3 regions of the Arthrobacter sp. Y3223164 genome follow, and region 2 is predicted to be linked to each of the others. Evidence: riboswitches for the same ligand, from Rfam matches in the RefSeq annotation. Region 2 holds a riboswitch; each other region holds the start of a gene.
The links. A riboswitch is a leader RNA that binds a small molecule or an ion and turns the genes downstream of it on or off. The one in region 2 is predicted to bind S-adenosylmethionine.

Region 1: another riboswitch for S-adenosylmethionine. It lies ahead of AC5RUJ_RS04415 (bifunctional o-acetylhomoserine/o-acetylserine sulfhydrylase); the one in region 2 lies ahead of AC5RUJ_RS03800 (LLM class flavin-dependent oxidoreductase).
Region 3: another riboswitch for S-adenosylmethionine. It lies ahead of AC5RUJ_RS09165 (flavin reductase family protein); the one in region 2 lies ahead of AC5RUJ_RS03800 (LLM class flavin-dependent oxidoreductase).

Annotation. Positions count from the first base shown of each region.
Region 1 is NZ_JBNHGF010000043.1:6,231-13,089, reverse strand. Features, by position in the region: partial or broken gene AC5RUJ_RS04420 (alpha/beta fold hydrolase) at 1-130, opposite strand, end outside; gene AC5RUJ_RS04415 (bifunctional o-acetylhomoserine/o-acetylserine sulfhydrylase) at 211-1,536, opposite strand; SAM riboswitch class IV at 1,604-1,718, opposite strand; gene AC5RUJ_RS04410 (VOC family protein) at 1,946-2,587, shown strand; gene AC5RUJ_RS04405 (hypothetical protein) at 2,799-3,221, shown strand; gene AC5RUJ_RS04400 (CPBP family intramembrane glutamic endopeptidase) at 3,375-4,154, opposite strand; gene AC5RUJ_RS04395 (M20 family metallo-hydrolase) at 4,444-5,712, opposite strand; gene AC5RUJ_RS04390 (PDR/VanB family oxidoreductase) at 5,838-6,722, opposite strand; gene AC5RUJ_RS04385 (amino acid ABC transporter ATP-binding protein) at 6,815-6,859, opposite strand, start outside.
Region 2 is NZ_JBNHGF010000034.1:6,169-13,027, forward strand. Features, by position in the region: gene AC5RUJ_RS03785 (acyl-CoA dehydrogenase family protein) at 1-480, shown strand, start outside; gene AC5RUJ_RS03790 (acyl-CoA dehydrogenase family protein) at 694-1,971, shown strand; gene AC5RUJ_RS03795 (APC family permease) at 1,985-3,448, shown strand; SAM riboswitch class I at 3,537-3,626, shown strand; gene AC5RUJ_RS03800 (LLM class flavin-dependent oxidoreductase) at 3,715-5,136, shown strand; gene AC5RUJ_RS03805 (DUF1206 domain-containing protein) at 5,215-6,054, opposite strand; gene AC5RUJ_RS03810 (MmcQ/YjbR family DNA-binding protein) at 6,398-6,802, shown strand; gene AC5RUJ_RS03815 (DUF1990 domain-containing protein) at 6,806-6,859, shown strand, end outside.
Region 3 is NZ_JBNHGF010000147.1:567-6,391, reverse strand. Features, by position in the region: partial or broken gene AC5RUJ_RS09170 (aldo/keto reductase) at 1-877, shown strand; gene AC5RUJ_RS09165 (flavin reductase family protein) at 929-1,435, opposite strand; SAM riboswitch class IV at 1,488-1,602, opposite strand; gene AC5RUJ_RS09160 (prephenate dehydratase) at 1,766-2,635, opposite strand; gene AC5RUJ_RS09155 (hypothetical protein) at 2,723-2,935, opposite strand; gene AC5RUJ_RS09150 (amino acid ABC transporter ATP-binding protein) at 3,229-4,035, opposite strand; gene AC5RUJ_RS09145 (amino acid ABC transporter permease) at 4,022-4,681, opposite strand; gene AC5RUJ_RS09140 (amino acid ABC transporter substrate-binding protein) at 4,725-5,543, opposite strand; partial or broken gene AC5RUJ_RS09135 (diacylglycerol/lipid kinase family protein) at 5,708-5,825, opposite strand, start outside.

The sequences.
Region 1 (6,859 bases), on a different contig from region 2:
TGCCGGTCAGGGCGTGCTGGATCAGGACGGCGTTGGACGCGTCCGCATTCAGGGTGCCCCAGGTTTCAAAGGCGAGGACCACCTCGGGCAGATAGCCGCCGGCTTCCAGCTCCAGCGCACCAACCGGCATCCGGCGCAGGATGCCGTCGGTCGCCTGTTCCACCAGTTCCTGCGGTTGCACTATCGTCACGCTGCGCTCTACCTGCTTGCCTAGTCGTCCGCACCCTTGGCGGCACGGAAACCAGCCTCCAGGTCGGCGATGATGTCGTTGACGTTCTCGATGCCCACCGACAGCCGGACCAGACCGTCGGTCACCCCGGCCGCGACCCGTTCCGCGGCCGAGAGCTGGGCATGGGTGGTCGACGCCGGGTGGATCACCAGCGAGCGCACATCGCCCAGGTTGGCCACGTGGGAGTGCAGTTCAAGGCCGTCCACAAAGCGCTTCCCGGCCTCGATGCCGCCCTTGATTTGGAACGCGACGATGGCGCCGGTCCCCTTCGGGCCGTACTTGCGGCCGCGCTCATACCAGGGGCTGGAGGGCAGGCCGAGGTACGCGACCGAGGCAACGTCGTCGTGCTCTTCCAGGAATTCCGCCACCCTCTGCGCGTTGGCCACATGGCGCTCCACGCGCAGGCTCAGCGTCTCCAGCCCCTGGGCGATCAGGAATGCATTGAACGGCGAGATGGCGGACCCCAGGTCGCGCAGCAACTGCACCCGGGCCTTGAGGATGTAGGCCAGGTTGGCGCCCAGAGCGCCGCTGACGCCGAGGTCGCGGGCGAAGACCAGCCCGTTGTACGTGTCGTCCGGCGTGTTGAATCCCGGGAACTTTTCGGGGTCGGCGGCGAAATCGAACGTGCCGGCGTCGACGATCACGCCGCCGATCGCCGTCCCGTGGCCGCCGAGGTACTTGGTGGCCGAGTGGAGCACGATGTCGGCCCCCCACTCGATCGGACGGATCAGGTACGGGGTGGACAAGGTGTTGTCAACGATCAGCGGCACGCCGTTTTCGTGGGCGATGGCGCTGACCGACTCCAGGTCCAGCACGTCCTGGCGCGGGTTGGAGACGACCTCGCCGAAGAACGCCTTGGTGTTCGGCTTGACGGCATCGCGCCACTGCTGCAGGTTGTCCGGATCCTCGACGAAGGTGACCTCGATGCCGAACTTGGGCAGCGTGGTGCGCAGCAGGTTGTAGGTGCCGCCGTACAGGCTGGGGCTGGCCACGATGTGGTCGCCGGCCTCGGCCAGGTTGAGGATGGAGAACGTCGACGCGGCCTGGCCCGAAGCAAGCAGCAGGGCGCCGACGCCGCCCTCCAGGTTGGCGATCCGGGTCTCGACCGCTTCCTGGGTGGGGTTGCCGATCCTGGTGTAGATAGGTGCCAGTTCAGACAGGGCGAACCGGTCGGCCGCGCTCTGCGCGCTGGGGAACACGAATGACGTGGTCTGGTAGATCGGCAGTGCGCGGGCGCCCGTGGCGGCGTCCGGCTCCTGCCCTGCGTGAATCTGACGGGTTTCAAAGGACCAATCGACGTTGGACATGGTGCAACTCCTTCACTGGAAGGGGCCATCCGGGATCCGGCCGTGCCGGCATGTCTGTCCCGGGTGTGACCCGCGCTTGCGCACCGCCTTATGGCGGCTGCCTGGTCTTCACCCGGGGCACCCCACCGCGGTTGGAGGGTTGCCGGCCAGCAAACCGGGGTTTTGCGCTGGCACTCATGACCTGCCTCCAGTCTCCGCAGACAAGCCGGCGGCCGCAACAATATGACACCTTATGACTGGGCACCGGTCTCCGGACCGCCTGTCCGACCGTCCGCTTGTCACCGTTGCCGGCGCGTGCCAGCGAGGCGGAATTGCTGCCCGGGAAAGCCGCGTTCCGCAGGAGCCGCAAGTTCAGTGACTTAGGTCACCCTAAGTCGAGAGCGGGTTCACAAAGTGCCAAGATAATGCCATGCGCTTCGACCATGTTTCTTATGCTGCTGAACCCGACGGTCTGGCTGCCACCTCAGAGCGGATCTCCAAAGCCCTGGGCATCGACGCCGTCAAGGGCGGGGTTCACCCTCGCTTCGGCACCCGCAATATGATCTTCCCCCTCACGGACCACCATTACCTGGAGGTCGTGGAGGTGCTCGACCACCCCGCATCCGACAAGGCCCCCTTTGGCCAGGCCGTGCGGGCGCGGTCGGAAGCCGGCGGCGGCTGGATGGGCTGGTGCGTGGCGGTCGACGACCTGACCCCGTTCGAAGAACGGCTGGGCCGCCACGCGGTTCCCGGCAACCGCAAGTTCCCGGATGGGCAGGAACTGAGCTGGCAGCAGATCGGGATTAAGGGCCTCATCGCCGACCCGCAGGTGCCCTACATGTTGCGCTGGGACGACGGCACCGAACCGCTGCACCCGTCCAACGCCCGCCCCGCCACGGTCAAGCTGATCGGCCTGACCATCGCCGGCTCTTCCGAGCGGGTGGCGGACTGGCTGGGCACGCCTGTTGACGGCCTGCTGGACGACGTCAAGGTCGCCTGGACGGCACCGAACGGTACGCCGGGCATCCTGTCCGTCCGCTTCGAAACCGCCAACGGGATCGTCGAACTCTGAGTTCTCCCGGCATCGCTCCGTTTCGGGCGTCCGCTCCGCGTTATAGAAGGAGCAGACGCCCGAAACGGAGCTTTTGAGTGCACAAGCCCTCCAGATCGTCCTGCTGGGCATGCGCTTCGCGTGGACCGCTACCTCGGCTTTCCCGCCCTGCAGGCCACCCGGATTCTTGCTCTGGCCGGCCGGTTCTTTGCCACCGGGAAAGTCAAACCGCGTGAAACGGGTTTTCGCCTTCGCCAATCCCGCCTCGCAGTCGCCGGGCGAATCCTACTCCCGGGCTCTGATGTACCTGAACCACTTCCCGGAGCCGTTACTGCAGTACCCTGTCTTCGATCCGCAGGGAGTTCGTGTCGGCATCGTCGACTTCTACTGGGAACAATTTCGTCTTGCCGGCGAATTCGATGGTGCAGGAAAATACTCCCGAAACGAGTACCTTCGGAGCCGTAGTCCCGCCGCCGTAGTGGAGGCGGAAAAGAGGCGGGAGGACCGCATTCGGGCGACGGGGGCGGGAATGGTTCGCTGGATGTGGGACGCGCTCCAGCCCACAGGTACCGACACACCACTGGGTATCGTCCGGTCCCTTTCCATGGCGGGCCTTCCCCAGGACAGGTGGAACAACTCGTGGACGGGCACGTAGCGGTCAATTCTCCCCAGCACCACTCCTGACTTGGGGGCGGGCCGTTGCTCCGGTTTGGGCTGCGGCTCTGGGAAACAGCAGGAGCACGCGCCCCAGGCAAAGCTCCAATGATGGCCGGCTACGTGCCGATGGCCGGCAACTCTTTTGTGCCCGCTACGAGCCGATGCCGATGGCCGGCCCCAGCAGCGTGTAACCGACGAAGCCGGCAATATCCAGCAGGGCGTGCGCCACCACCAGCGGCATCACCCGCTTCACCTTCGTATAGGCGTAGCCGAAGATCAGGCCCATGAGGAAGTTCCCGATGCCCGGCCCGATGCCCTGGTAGAGGTGATAGGTCCCGCGCAGGGCGGCGCTGACGAAGATCGCGGACCAGATGCCCCAGCCGAACCTCGCGAAGCGGTTGAAGAGGTAGCCCACCATGACCACCTCTTCGAGGACCGCATGCCGCAGCGCGGACAGGACCAACACCGGAACCGTCCACCAGTATTCGTCCAGGGCCGCCGGGACAATGGCGGTGGTGATACCCAGGGCCCGGCCTGCGGCATAAACGCCCAGCGTCCCGACACCGATCACCAGCGCGAGCAAAAAGCCCAGGCCGAAGTCCAGCCGCGGCCGGGAAAACGTGAACCCGATCGCGCGGAAGGCCGACCGGCCGGGAACGGTCATCAAGAACAGCACCAGGGCCACCGGCACAAGCGCAAAGACGATGCCGAGCATTTGGTACACGAAATCGAAGAGTTCCCGCTCGTTCAGCACCGGGTTCAGCGTGGTCGTCTGCGAGGCCAGCGGAGCGCGGGTTATTTTTTCCAGCAGGTTCACCACGGCGTAGACCGCCGACTGCCCGAGCGAGAGTCCCAGGACGATCAATACCTCTGCCCGGTAGTACCTGACCGTGCGCCGCGTGCCCTCGGCGGCGACCTTCTGCTTGTCCATAGCCTCCATCTTGCCAACAGAACCGCGGGAGTCGTCGGCCTGGGACGCTTCCGTTCCGTGCGCGGCTGCTCCCGTGGCCCGCGTCGGCGCCGGGAACGCTTGGCTGCTACAAGTCCAGCAGCAGGCGCCGGCCCTTGCATCGCGACACGCAGATCATCATGGTGTCTCCGGCCTCGCGCTCGTCGTCGGACAGCAGCGAGTCACGGTGATCGATCTCACCACCCAAAACGGGGGTTTGATAGAAACCGGCAAAGGGCAAGTAGCGTAATGACCGCCAGGAATCGCGTGGCTAGTAATCAGGTTGCAAGGTTTCCGTCCGATCCATTTTTAGAAGGCTGGCTGCCAGCACATGCACTCCTGTACTGATGTGCTCGGCGTCTGTCCACTCTTCCGGGCAATGGCTTCGGCCGTTGTGAGACGGGATGAAGATCATTCCAGCAGGGCAGCGGGCTGCCAGGTGCGCAGCGTCGTGACCGGCGCCACTGGGCATGGGCATCCAGGGGAGCCCGAGGTCATCGAGTGCTGATGCCGTCACGTTTTGTACTGATGCGTTCGTCGGCACGACAGGAGTTTCCGCCGCCCAGTCGAGGAGTGCTTCTACTCCGCTTTCGGCGCTTTGCCGAAGGATTTCATCGGCTACCCTTCTCCGCACACCAGAGAGCCAGATTTGGTTGTCGCTGCGGAATTCTGCCATCAGCGTTGTTCGACCCGGAATCACGTTTCCAGAACCTGCTTCAACAAGCAGGTTGCCGCTGGTCGCGACCGCGTGGACAGGTGCTTCGCAGGCCTCCCGTTCGACGGCCAGGACGGCCTTGGCTGCAGCGACCAATGCATCCCGCCGGTCATCCATGTTACGAGTGCCGGCATGATCCGATCTGCCGAGAAAGGTGGCGAGCAGCGTGTGCACGCCAACGATTGAGGTAACAATTCCTACATCGATTCCCTTCTGCTCAAGGATCGGGCCTTGCTCCACATGCAGTTCGAGGTACCCGTGCAGTTCGTTTTGCGCCCACGAGCGTGCAAGCATGCCGTTTGGATCCAAGCCGAAGTGTGCCACCGCGTCACCCAGTCTGTTGCCAACTGAGTCTGTACGGTTCAGATCTTCTGTTTTGAGCACGCCTGCCGCTGCCCGACTGCCGAGGCAATATCCACCGTAGGGGTTTGCTTCTTCGCCCAGAAAGTCGACGACCAGCAAATCATGATTGAGCATCGTGGAAGTCTCGCGGAAGCGGCGCGCAGCTTCGATGCCTCCAAGCACTCCGACGATCCCGTCGAATCGTCCGCCTCCCACTACAGTGTCGGTGTGTGAACCGGTGACCAGCGGCGGCCCGGGATGGCGCCCTCGGAGACGGCCAATGACGTTGCCGGCAGGATCCACAGTGACTTCCAGACCGGCGTCCCGCATGCGGGATTGTACCCAGATGCGGGACGCCGAATAAGGATCGCTGAAGACCGGGCGGCTCCACCCAGGTGAGTCAGATTCCCGTATCTGTGAGAGCGCTGTCAGATCGTCCCATAGGCGTTCTTGGACCGGCTCCAGCGATGCCGCATCCTGCATGTTTCTCCTCCTAAGGCGGCGTTTTAGGCACTTACCCTTGCGGCTGCCGTCTGTTCACCGGGCGGGGGGGAAGGGCCTGGTGTGAGATGAAGGGCTGTGGTGCCTGCGGCAACAGAAGTGCCCGCCTACAAATCAAGCAGCAGGCGCTGGCCCTTGCACCGGGAGACGCAGATCATCATGGTGTCTCCGGCCTCGCGTTCGTCGTCGGAGAGCAGCGAGTCACGATGGTCGATTTCGCCGCCCAGCACAGGGGTTTCGCAGGTGCCGCAGATTCCCTCCCGGCAGGAGCTCAAAGGGGCGATCCCGACCGACTCAAGGGCCTGCAGGATGGTTTCATCCGAGCCCACCGGGACCTCCGTCCCATCGGCCAGTTCAACGATGAAGGCCGCATTGCCGCCCACGGGCACAGGCGGGTTATCGCCGGTGGCGGTGAAGCGCTCACAATGAAAACGCGCAGGGACTTCCCACCCGTCGGCAATCGCCTGGATGACATTTAGCAACGGCCCGGGACCGCAGGCGTAAACGTGTGTTTCCGAGGGTAGGTCCCCCAACAGCTCTGCCAACGGGTAAAAGCCGCTTTCGTCATCCGCGTGAATATGGATGTCTCCCCCAAGCGACTGGATCTCATCGAGAAACGCCATCGACGAGCGACTCCGCCCCAGATAGAGCAGACGCCATGGGACTCCAAGGGCGGCGGCCTCGCGGATCATCGGCAGGATGGGGGTAATGCCAATGCCGCCGGCGATGAAGACATAGCTCCCGGCAGGTTCCAGGACGAAATTGTTGCGCGGTCCCCGAACCTGAATTTTGGTCCCCGGCCTCAGCATCTCGTGCACGTAGGCCGAGCCGCCGCGCCCGTCGGGTTCGCGGAGTATGCCCAGCCGCCAGGCAGCACGGTTCGTCCGCTCAGAGCAGAGCGAGTATTGGCGCAAGAGGCCGTTGGGAAGGAGGACGTCCACATGGGAGCCGGCGTCCCACTCCGGCAGATCCTCACCCAGCGGATGTTCCAACTGCAGGGAGACTACACAGTTGGACTCCTGCCGGATTGACCGAACTTCGACGTCAAAAAATTCTTCATTCATGATTGCCCTCACGGTGGGTATCAGGCTGCTGCCGGTTCGGCGAGAACAGAGGCCAGGAAGGCCTT
Region 2 (6,859 bases):
GGCAGCCTCTACCTGGGCATCGCGCAGGGGGCGCTGGACCGCGGACGCCGGATCACGCTGGCGCGCCGGAACTCCTGGTTCCTCAGCACGCAGGAGACCTATGCCCAGGATCCGCTGACGCAGCGGGTCTACGGCGAGCTGGTGTCGCGGGTTGCCGCGGTGGAGGCCCTGGCCGACCGGACGAACGCCAGGTTCGACGCTGTTATTGCCGCCGGCGCGCAGTTGAGCGCGGAAGCCCGGGCGGACATCGCGCTCGAGATTGCGCGGCTCAAGGTCGTGTCCACCGAGGTGGGCGTGGACGTGGCGAACCGGATCTTCGAGACCACCGGCTCGTCCTCCGCGAAAACCGAGGTCGGGCTGGACATTTTCTGGCGCAACATCCGCACGCACACCCTGCACGATCCGGTCGACTACAAGAAGGTCGAGGTCGGCGCCAACTACCTGCTCGGCGACGTCCAGCCGATTTCGCTCTACACCTAAGCCGCGCGGAACGCCGCACACCCCTGCAGCAGCCCGCGGGTCACCTCATGCTGCCCGCCATCCGCGGGCCCACCACCGATGGCCCCAACCCGCGGGGCCCCAACCCGCGGGGCCCCATCACCGGTGCCCGCAACCCGGGCGCCCCATCACCACTGCCCGAAACCTGAGGGCCTCATCTGACGCCCTCACGGCGAAACCTCCAGGAGAACCACCATGACTGAAACACTCGACAACCTCGCCACGGCCTTCGACGCCGCGGCCGCCAAGTACCGTCCGATCTTCGCGCGCATCGCCGCCGGGGCGTTAAGCCGCGAGCTCACCCGCAAGCTGCCGTTTGAGCAGATCGGCTGGCTGAAGGACGCCGGTTTTGGCGCCACACGGATCCCCGCCGAACTTGGCGGCGACGGGCTGGACTGGGAAGAGTTCACCCGGCTCCTGATCGAGTTGGCCGCCGCGGACAGCAACATTCCGCAGGCGCTGCGTTCGCACATTGCCTTGGTGGAGGAGAACCTGTACCACAACGGCCGCACCTCTGACCGCGGCGCCTGGCTGCGGCGCTTCGCGTCCGGCGAGCTGGCCGGCAACGCCTGGACCGAACCGGGCGCCGGGGGAACCGCCACCGTGCTGTCCGAGACCGGCGGCAAGCTGCTGCTGAACGGCCGCAAGTTCTACACCACCGGCACCATCTTCGCGGACTGGATCGACGTCACCGCCAAGCGCCCGGACGGCTCCGATGTCTCGGTGATCATCTCCACCAAGACGCCGGGCGTGGAAACCTTCGACGACTGGGACGGTTTCGGCCAGCGGCTCACCGGCAGCGGCACCACCGTGTTTACCGACGCTGTGGTGGACCCTGCCAACGTGTCCGCCTTCGCCGACCGCTTCCCGTACCAGACGGCGCTCTACCAGCACATCCTGCTGGTGACCCTGGCCGGCATCGCTCAGGCCGTCACCAGCGAAGCCGCAGAGAACGTACGGGACCGCAAGCGGGTGTTCGGCCACGGAAACGCCCCGCTGGTTCGGCACGACGCGCAGGTCCTGCAGGTGGTCGGCGAAATCAGCGCCAAGGCCTACGCCGCGAAGGCAACCACGCTCGGCGTTGCCCGCAGCCTGGACCGCGTCTTCGCCTCGCGGCAGTCAGACGCCGACGCCGAGAAGGCGGCCAACATCGCCGTCGAACTGGAATCGGGCCGGGCGCAGATTGTGCTCAGCGCCTTGGTCCCGGACGCCGCAGGCGCCCTTTTCAACGCGCTCGGTGCCTCCTCGACCAGCACGGACAAGGCACTGGACCGGCACTGGCGCAACGCCCGCACCGTGGCCACGCACAACCCGTTCATCTATAAGGCCCGGATCATCGGCGACTGGGAAGTCAACGGCGCCGAGCCCCCGTACGTCTGGACGATTGGCGAGGCCAATGCCGACGCCGCGCGTCAGCCACAGAGCGACGGCGCCCGTCCAGCCAGCCAAGCCACCCGCTCCGCGGCCTTCTAGGAAGAAGCCAACTATGTCCGTATCCGTCAATAACCCAACCCTCGCCGCACCCGAGACCGCCGCGGCCGCCAATGCCGGTGCTCCACGGCTCTCCGGCCGGCTGGGCGTCGCCAGCATCGTGCTCATCGTGCTGGCCGCCGCGTCGCCACTGGGCGTCATCGGCGGAACCGTCCCGCTGGCCATCGTCAGCGGCAACGGCGCCGGCCTTCCCTTCATCTACCTGCTGGCCATGGCCATCCTGCTGTTGTTTGCCGTCGGCTTCACCACCATGACACCGCACGTGCCAACGGCCGGCGCGTTCTTCAGCTACGTCGGCAAAGGCCTCGGCCGCAGGGCGGGCCTGGGGGCGGCCTTCGTGGCCCTGCTCTCCTACCTCGCGCTGGAAGCCGGCGTCTACGGCCTGCTGGCGCCGGCCGTCGACGAAGTGGTGCGCGCCTACGGCGGGCCGGCACTGCCATGGTGGGCATGGGCCGCTGCCGCCCTGGCCGCCGTCGCCTGGCTGGGCCACCGCAACATCGAGCTCTCCGGCAAGGTGCTGGGGGTACTGCTGGTCGCCGAGGTGCTGATCGTGCTGGTTTTGGACGCTGCCGTAATTTTTGGCGGCGGCGGTCGAGAGGGCCTGTCCACCGGGTTCGTCACTCCGTCGACCGTGCTGTCCGGGGCGCCCGGCATCGCGCTGTTGTTCGCCATCCTGAGTTTCATTGGCTTCGAGGCCACCGCCGTGTTTCGCGACGAGGCACGGGACCCGGACAAGACGATCCCGCGCGCCACCTATGTAGCCCTCATCGTGGTGGGCGGCTTCTACGCGCTCTCCAGCTGGCTGCTGATCAGCGTGTGGGGCGACGAGGGCATCGTCCAAAAGGCCACGGACGCGCCCGGCACCTTGCTCTCGGAGACTACCGCGCTCTACCTCGGAACCGCGGGCAGCCACGTCATCCAGGTACTGCTGGCCAGCAGCCTGTTCGCCTGCATCCTGTCCCTGCACAACATCAGCTCACGCTATTTCTTCCAGATCGCCGGACAAGGCATTTTCCCCGCCAAGCTGGCCGGCACGCACACCCGGCACCACTCGCCACATCTGGCCTCGGCCGCTTCGACCGGAGTGGTGGCCCTGTTCCTGCTGGCCGCGGTGGTGGCCGGCTGGGACCCCATCGTGCAGTTCTACACCTGGTTTGCCGGTTTCGCCTCCCTGGGCGTGGTGGTGCTGATGACGGTCACCAGCATCGCGGTGCTGGTTTTCTTCCGCCGGCAGGGCGCACCGGCCCGCGACTGGAAGCGCTCGGTCGCCCCGGCTCTCGGACTCCTCGGGCTGCTGGCCATCCTGGGCCTGATCCTGCAGAACCTGCCCACCCTGGTCGGCAACAGTGTGCCGCTGGCGATCGCCGTCGTCGTCCTGATTCTTGTCTGCCTGGGGGCCGGAGCGGTGGCGGGATGGAAGCGTCCGCAGACCAAAGCCGGCTCCGCACCGGCGTCGTGATTTATACCCGGCGTAACGCGTCGTAATTCTTACTCCGCGTGACGCGGAACATTTCCCTCCGGACGCCCCCGGGTGTCCAATGGAGGGGTACCCATCCAGAGCGGCCGAGAGACCTGGCTTGTTGACGCCGCAGCAACCCCCTCCCTGAGGAAGGTGCTACCGCCAGGACCGATGGAGAAGCTCGATCTCTCGTTGGTCTTCCGTTGGCAGCCGCATGCCCGACGGAGGGCTGGCGCGGGCTCTTCTCATCAGAAAAGGAGCCTGACATGACCGTAAACAACCCGCAGCCCAACCCCCGGCGCCAAGTTCGCTTCAACGCCTTCGACATGAACTGCGTGGGCCATCAGTCGCCCGGACTGTGGCGCCACCCGCAGGACAAGTCCCCCACCTACAACACCATCGGCTACTGGACCCACCTGGCCAAGGTGCTGGAAAAGGGCCTGTTCGACGGCCTGTTCATCGCCGACGTGCTCGGCACCTACGACGTCTTCGGATCCTCCAACGAGACCACGCTGCGCGCCGGCACACAGGTCCCCGTGAACGATCCGTTCATGCTGGTCTCGGCGATGGCCGCGGTGACCGAAAACCTCGGCTTCGGCGTCACCGCCGGCACCGCCTACGAGCACCCCTACCCGTTCGCCCGCCGCCTGGCCACGCTGGACCACCTGACCAACGGGCGGGTCGGCTGGAACGTGGTCACCGGTTACCTGCCCTCGGCGGCGCGCAACATGGGCCAGGAAGACCAGCTGGAGCACGACGAGCGCTACAACCACGCGGACGAATACCTCGAGGTCATCTACAAGCTGCTCGAGGGCTCGTGGGAGGACGACGCGGTGGTCAAGGACGTGGAGACCGGCGTCTTCACCGACCCGGCGAAGGTCCACGAGATTCGGCACGAGGGCAAGTACTTTAAGGTTCCCGGCATCGCCATCACCGAGCCGAGCCCGCAGCGCACCCCGGTCATCTTCCAGGCCGGGGCTTCCAAGCGCGGCACCGAGTTCGCCGCCGGGAACGCCGAGGCGGTGTTCGTGACCTGCCCGACCAAGGAGATGCTGGCCGCATCGGTGAAGAAGATCCGCGACGCCGTGGAGGCGGCCGGACGCGACCGCTACGACGTCCGCATCTACGCGATGCAGACCGTGGTGACCGGGCCCGACACCGCCGCCGCGCAGGCCAAATTCGAGGACTACAAGTCCTACGCAGACATCAACGGGGCGCTGGCGCTGATCTCCGGCTGGATGGGCGTGGACCTCTCCACCTACGGCCCGGATGACGTGATTGGCGAAAACGTGAAGTCCAACGCCATCCAGTCCTCCGTGGAGACCTTCCAGAAGGCCTCCGGCGACAGCGGCAAGCCGTGGACCATCCGCCAGCTGGCCGAATGGGTCGGCGTCGGCGGTTTCGGCCCGATCACCGTCGGCTCCGGCGCGGAGGTAGCCGCCAAGCTCGTGGAGTGGGTCGACGAGACCGACGTGGACGGGTTCAACCTGGCCTACGCGATCACCCCGGGCACCTTCGAGGACATCGTGGAATTCGTCGTGCCGGAACTGCAGAAGCTGGGCGCCTACCCCACGGAGTACGCGCCGGGGACCCTGCGCAACAAGCTCTTCGGCCGCGGCGACAAGCTGCCGGAGAACCACCGGGCCGCTGGCTTCCGCCTGCAGAACGCGCTGGCCCACCGAGCTTAGGCACGGGCAGAACCATCTAAACAACGACGGCGGTGCGCCTGGCCCACGGGGAGGCGCACCGCCGTCGTTCTCCGGTGCCTACATCTTCGCGTAGCGCGCCCGGGCGCCCATGTAGAGGCCGTAACAGATCAGGCCAACGGCGACGACGGCGAGTGCGGCCGGGCCGAAGGCCTGATCACGCAGCGCCTTGAGCGCCCCGTCCAACCCCTTGACCTCCTGCGGGTCGTGCTGCACCGCGGCCACCGCCAACAGCAGCCCCAGCACGAACAGTGCCAGCCCCTTGCCCGCATAACCCACGACGCCGGTCCACGTCACGGCGGTGCCGGTGCTGCCCCTGGGGAGCCGTTTGAGGTCGTCCAGGAACTTCTTCTTCAGGCCCTTGTACACGTAAAAGACGCCGGCGCCCATGATGACGGCGCCAATCAGGAACAGGACAACGGCACCGCCCGGCCACTGCATCAGCCTGGTGCTGGCGTCCTGGGAACTCTGGCTGCTGTCGGCGCCGGAACCCAGCGCGAAGCTGCCGAACGATACCGCCACCACCGTGTACGCGATGGCCAGTCCCACGGACTTCGCCCGGTAGCCCCACCTCTTCTTTGCCTCCCGGCCGCGGCCGCCGAACACCGCCTCGCTGATCTGCCACAAGGCCAGGGCGGCGGCGGCAAGCATGCCCGCCCAGAGCAGGAACATCCCGCCCGGAGTCTTCGCCAGGCTTGAGGCGGCCCCGGTCTGGTCCGCCTCGCCGCCTCCGCCGAAGGCGAGCCGGAGCGCGATCGCGCCGATCAGCACGTGCAGCAGGCCGCTGGCCACGTAACCGAACCGCGCCACCCGCTCGAACGCCTTGGAATTGGCGGCGACCTCGGTCTTGTCCTTGGCCCTGCCGGCCGCCCGCTTCGCTTCCCTGCCGGTGTCTGACATGGGTCTCCTCTCCAGAGCCGTCGCCCGTTCCGAAACCCGCCGGCGGCACCGAAGCCCGCCGTCGTTCCCCGTGAAACAACTGTGAAACCATCCTGCCACCGAAGTTGCCGCCGCGCACCGGGCGGAACTAGGGCGGGATGCGGTCCAGGGGGCGTCGGGCCAGGCTCGGGTGGGGCGGGGCACGGAGGCCGGGTGGGCACGTCGATCTCCGCAGAACCGTGAGCGGCGCGGGCGACGCTCGGGCGGGGCGAGGCACGGGCGGGGCGAGGCACGGAGGCCGGGTGGTACGTCGATCTGCGCAGAACCGTGACCGGCGCGGGCCGGGAGCAGTAGGCTCGTGCCCATGGACGCAACCGCCCTGCGCGCATTCTGCCTGTCCCTGCCCGGGGCGTTCGAGGACTTCCCGTTTGGGCCCGAGTCGTCGGTGTTCAAGGTCCGGGCGGCAGGCCGAGCGGCGAAGATGTTCGCGCTCTCGGACCTGCAGGCGCCGCGGCTGAGCATCAGCCTCAAGTGCGAACCGGTGCTGGCGCAGCAGCTCCGCGCGGCGCATCCGGAGATCACGGGTGCCTATCACATGAACAAAACGCACTGGAACGGCGTGCGCTGCGACGGCGGGCTGCCCGACGACATGCTGCGGGACATGATCGAGGACTCCTACGACCTGGTGGTGGCGTCGCTGCCGCACCGCGACCGCGAGATGCTGGGCTGGATGGGCCTGGCCAGGGGCGACGATGCGCTGCAGGGCTGAGCGGTGAGGGCCGAGGACCTGGGCGGGGTTCCGCTGACGTACGACGGCGTGGGGTTG
Region 3 (5,825 bases), on a different contig from region 2:
GGCGCTGGAGGCCGGGATCACGACCTTCGACCACGCCGACATCTACGCCCACGGCAAGGCCGAGGCCGCGTTCGGGCGGGTGCTGGCGGAAAGTCCCGAGCTGCGCGACTCGATCCGGCTGCAGGGCAAATGCGGCATCCGGCTGCCGGTCCCCGGCATGGTCGGGCACTACGACTCCTCGCGGGAAGCCATCCTGGCCCGCACCGACGAAAGCCTGCGCCGGCTGCACACCGATCACCTGGATACGCTGCTGATCCACCGGCCCGATCCGCTGACGCCGGCCGAGGAGATCGCCGCGGCGTTCAACGAGCTTCGGATGGCCGGGAAGGTACGCCGCCTTGGTGTCTCGAACATGTCCGGCGAACAGATGCGCTGGCTGCAGTCGGCGCTGGATGAACCGCTGGCGGTGAACCAGCTGGAAATGAGCCTGTACCGACGCGACTGGCTGGAGTCGGGGGTGCTGGTGAACCACCCGGAGGGACCGGGGATCAGCTTCCCGCACGGCACCTTGGAATACTGCGCCGCCCACGGGGTGGAGCTGCAGGCCTGGGGCGCGCTGGCCAAGGGCCGGTACAGCGGGCGTGCGGCAGCGGAGGCCGCGACACCGGATGCTTCCGCGCCCGCGGATGCCTCACCCCCGGCGGATCATGCAGCGGCAGCCCTGGTCACGGAACTTGCCCGGGACAAGGGGTGCCCGCCCGAGGCCGTGGTGCTGGGCTGGCTGCTGCGGCATCCGGCAGGCATCCGGCCGGTCGTCGGTACCAGCAGCCCGGACCGGATCCGGGCCTGTGCCGAGGCGGAAGCGGTTGGAGCATCGATGACCCGCGAGGAGTGGTACTCCCTGTGGGTGGCGGCCCGAGGCAGGCCGCTGCCTTAGCTGCCCCCGCCCGGCCCCGCCGGCTGCCGGCGGGGGCCGGGACCGTGGGTCCTAGACGAAGGCCGGCTGTTCCAACCGGCGGAACGCGGAATCGTGGAAGACCAGGGGCTCGTGGGTGCCGTCGTGCGTGGACAGTCCGTGCACCTGCAGCAGCACGACGTGGTGGTCCCCGGCCGGGACCTCCTGGTGCACCGAGCAGTCCAGCCAGAGCGCCGCGTCGTTGAGGAAAAGCGCGCCGTCGTCCGTGCCGTGCAGGCTCAGGCCGGCAAAGCGGTCACCGTTCCTGGACGCGATCTGGCGGCAGACGCCGTCGTGTCCGGTGCCGAGCACCGAGACGCCGATCCGGTTGGCCCGGCGGACCAGCGGCCAGGTCCGTGAGGTGTTTTGCACGGCGAACATCACCAGCGGCGGCTCGAGGGAGACGCCCACGGTGAACGAGGAGGCGACGATGCCCTGCGGCTCGCCGGCGACGGTCGCGCACAGCGCCGCGATGCCCGAGGGGAAGCGGCCGAAGGCGGAGCGCAACGTGTGGGGGGTCAGGTCATGGTGTAGCGACATGGCGTCCTTGGGGCTTGGGCGCATCCGCTGCGGCCGAGCTGCTGCGGGTGGATACGCGTACTTGCCTGCCGACATACCCGGCGGGCCGAATCATCACCTGGAGCACCCCGCTACGGTAGAGGGTTGCCGGCCAACCAGCCAGGGCTGTGAAGTTGGCGCTCTTGATTCGTCTCCACGCTAAGAGCGGGGAAGGGCCTGGGTCAAACGCCGGTAACAGTTCGTCAAATGCAGCGTTTTACTTCCGGGCGCCGCGAGGTGTCTGCTGCCCCGACGGGCGGCCGTGCGACGGCTGCTGCCCCGAAGGCTACTGTCCGACTGCTGGTCCCACGGCTACTGCGCGGCGGCGCCCGGGCGCACGGTCCGCTGCCGGAACGGATGCGCCGGGTAGACGCCCAGGATGCGGATTTCGGTGGTGAAGAAGTCCAGTTCCTCGAAGGCGTGGACCATGGCCGGATCGTCCGGGTGGCCTTCGACGTCCACCATGAACATGGTGGCGGCAAACTCGCCGCCCACCATGTAGCTCTCCAACCGGGTCATGTTGATGCCGTTGGTGGCGAAACCGCCCAGCGCCTTGTACAGCGCGGACGGCACGTTCCGCACGCGGAACACGAAGCTGGTTACGGCCGGACCGGGAAGTTCCTCGCGGGACGGGACCGGCCGGCGGTCGGCCAGCACCACGAACCGTGTGGTGTTCGTCGGATCGTCTTCGACCTTTTCCGCGAAAACCTCCAGACCGTAGAGTTCGGCGGCCATCGGCGGCGCCAGGGAGACCTTGGTCGGGTCGTTCCATTCGGCCACCTCCCGGGCCGAACCGGCGGTGTCGCCTGCGATGACCGGAGTGAGCCCGAGCCTGCGGATCAGCTTGCGGCACTGGCCCAAAGCATGGATGTGGCTGTGCACCTCCCGGGCCTGCTCCACGGTGGCCCCGCGTACGCCCAGCAGGCTGAAACGGATGGGCAGGAAGAATTCCTCCACGATCTGCAGGGTGGTCTTCGGCAGCAGGGCGTGGATGTCCGCCACCCGGCCGGCGATCGAGTTGTCGATGGGGATCATGGCCAGTTCCGCCTCGCCGCCGGTGACGGCAGCGAACGCATCCTCGAAGCTGGCACACGGCACCGCTTCCCAACCGGGGCGCACTTCCAGGCAAGCCATGTGGGAGTTCGAGCCGGGTTCACCTTGGTACGCAATCGCTGGAGCCATGGGCGAAATTATCCCACCGGGGCGGGCCGGCGCTTCATTCCGGGCAACCGGGCGGCGTCATATAACCGGGACCGGCCCGCCAACCGCTTAGTACAGATGCGATTCCTGGGTGATGCCGTAGGGCACGTCGTCGCTCAGCTCCACCGTAAACTGCCCGGGGCCGGTGCGAGTGACCAGGATGCCGCAATCGCCGTCGATGGCGGCGAGCTTTTGCAACTCTTCGACCGCAGCATTCAGGAGATCGTGTGCTTCGGAAGCCGTCTGTGCGGTCAACGACTTGGTAGCCAGGGAAGTGGCCATGGTTCTGCCTTTCGTGGCCGGAGGTTTCCGCGCAGGAGAAACGCGGGATGGAAGCTTCCGGCCGGAACGAGCCTGCCATGCGGAACGGTGCATGGAACTTTACATTCTGCCATCCCAGATGACATCAGATGAATTTCGCACCGGCGTGGCGTGCGCCACACCCGGCGCGGCGGCGTGGTGCTGGAAGCAGGTCAGGCGGGACCGCCGCGCGTGTTGGAAACCGGTCACGCGGGACCGCCGCGGATGCTGGAAGCGGTCGGGGGAGGGCGGGCCAGCCGGAAGTGAACCCGGTCCTAGAACGGGTTGAGCAGCCGGTGGACGAACTGCCGGGTGCGCTCCTCCCGCGGTTCGCGCAGCACCTGTTCGGGGTGTCCGCGTTCCACCACCACGCCGCCGTCCATGAACACCACTTCGCTGGCCACTTCACGGGCGAAGGCCAGCTCGTGGGTGACCAGGGCCATGGTCCAGCCCTCGTCAGCCAGTTCCTTGATCACGTGCAGCACGTCGCCCACCAGTTCAGGATCCAGTGCGGACGTGGGCTCGTCGAACAGCAGCAGCGAGGGTTTGAGCGCCAGCGCCCGGACAATGCCGACCCGCTGCTGCTGTCCGCCGGAGAGCTGATGCGGGTACTGGTCTTCCTTGCCGGAGAGCCCGACACGGTCCAGCAGCGACCTGGCCTCGCGCACCGCTTCGGCCTTGGACCGCTTCTGCACCTGGACCGGGCCCTCGATGATGTTCTGCAGCACGGTCATGTGCGGGAACAGGTTGTAGTGCTGGAACACCATGGCGCTGCGGTCGCGCAGGGCGGCGATCTGTTTTCGGTTCACCGGCGAACCGAAATCCACGGCCGGCCCGCCCGAAAAGGCGACCCGCCCGCCGTCGGGGATTTCCAAGCCGTTCAGGCAGCGCAGCACGGTGGTTTTGCCCGACCCGGAGGGTCCGATCAGGGCCAGTACCCCGCCCGTCTGGACGGAGAGGTCGATGGACTTGAGCACCTGGTTGCTGCCGAAGGACTTGCGCAGCCCCTCTACGGAGAGCACCGGCCCTGCGGCGGAGCCGGGCTGCGAAGCGGCGGCGGAGGGGACGTCAGTGGGCGACATAGCGGTCCAGCCTCTTCTCCAGTCGGGACTGCCCGGCGGAGAGCACCAGGCAGAACACCCAGTAGACCGCCGCGGCCTCAATGTAGAGCAGCATGAACTCCTGGCTGAACGCCGCGATTTCCTGGGCGGCCCGGAACGCCTCGGTGACCAGGATCAGGGAAGCGAGGGAGGTGTCCTTGACCAGCGAGATGAAGGTATTGGACAGCGGCGGCACCGACACCCGCGCTGCCTGCGGCAGGATGATGCGGCGCAGGGTGGTGGTGCCGGCCATGCCGATGGTGTGGCCGGCTTCCCACTGGCCCTTGGGGACGGACAGAATCGCGGCGCGGATGATTTCGGCCGCATAGCCGCCCACGTTCAGGGAGAACGCGATGATGGCGCTCGGCCACGGTTCAAGCACCACGCCGATCGACGGCAGGCCGTAGAAGATCACGAACAGCTGGACGAGCAGCGGGGTGCCGCGGATCACCGACACGTAGGCGCGCGCGATGCCGGCCAGGATCCGGTTGCGGCTCAAGCGCATCAGGGCCACGACGAGCGCCAGCAGCAGGCCGATGGCGAAGCTGGCCAGCGAGAGGGGGATGGTGCCGGTCAGCCCGCCCTGGACTATAGGCCAGAGCGAACTGCCGACGAGCTCCCAGTCGATGTCCATACGGTTACGTTAGCGTCTCCCTTTGAAGCGGCCGGATTTACTTGCTGACGTCCGCGCCGAAGTACTTCTCGGAGATCTTTGCCAGCGTGCCGTCGGCGCGCAGCTCCTCCAGCGCCGTGTTGAAGGCCTCGACCAGCTCGTCGCTGCCCTTCTGGAAGGCGAAGGCGCTCTGCGTTTCTTCGTCCGTTTCGGCGGCTACCTTGATGTCTTTGTTGTCGTTGGTGGCCTGGTAGTCCAGGTAGGTCAGCTTGTCGTTGACCGTGGCGTCCACCCGGCCCTGCTCCAGCAGCGAAACCGCCTGCGCCCAGCCCTCCACGGCCTCGACATTGGCTCCGGCGCCCTTGGCCAGTTTGTAGAAGTTGCTGGTCAGCGACTGGGCGGACGTTTTGCCCTCCAGATCCGCCAGGGAGGAAATGTCGTTGTTGTCCGACTTCACGACGACGACGCCGGTGCTGACCGTGTACGGGTCCGAGAAGTCGTACTTGGCCAGCCGGTCTTCGTTGATCGAAACCTGGTTGGCGATGACGTCGAAGCGGCCCGCCTCCAGCCCCGCGAAGATGGCGTCCCACTGGGTCTCTTCAAACCGCACGTCGACGCCGAGCTTGTCCGCCACCGCGGTGACGACCTCGACGTCGTAACCGGTCAGGTCGCCGGTGCCGTTCTCGTGGAAGGAGAACGGGCGGTAGGTCCCCTCGGTCCCCACGGTGATCACGCCTGCGTCCTGGATCTCCTGCAGCGTGGTCGCGGCGGAGGAGGTCGCCGGCTCCGACCCCGACGGCGAGGACGTGCTGCAGCCGGCCAGCACCAGGGCGGCGGCTGCGGCGGCACCGAGGACGGACAAACGACGACGAATCATGGTGGAAAACCCCTTGTGATGTGGGACGACGAGCCAACCGGCGGGTGGCCGGCAAACGCTGAAGCTACCACGTGCAACAACGGGTACCTCAAGATATGTTCCGAACTGTGTCGGCAATGTGAGCAGCCGCACTCCCGGCGGCGCGCACCGGCGTCGTTATTGTTCTATTCGGGTGCCACCCGCACCACGAGTGCGCCCGGATCGACGCGCATCATCAAACGGGACCCCATGCCAATATGGTCGCCGTCCAGCTGCATCTCCTGGGGCCGGCCGGCGTGGATC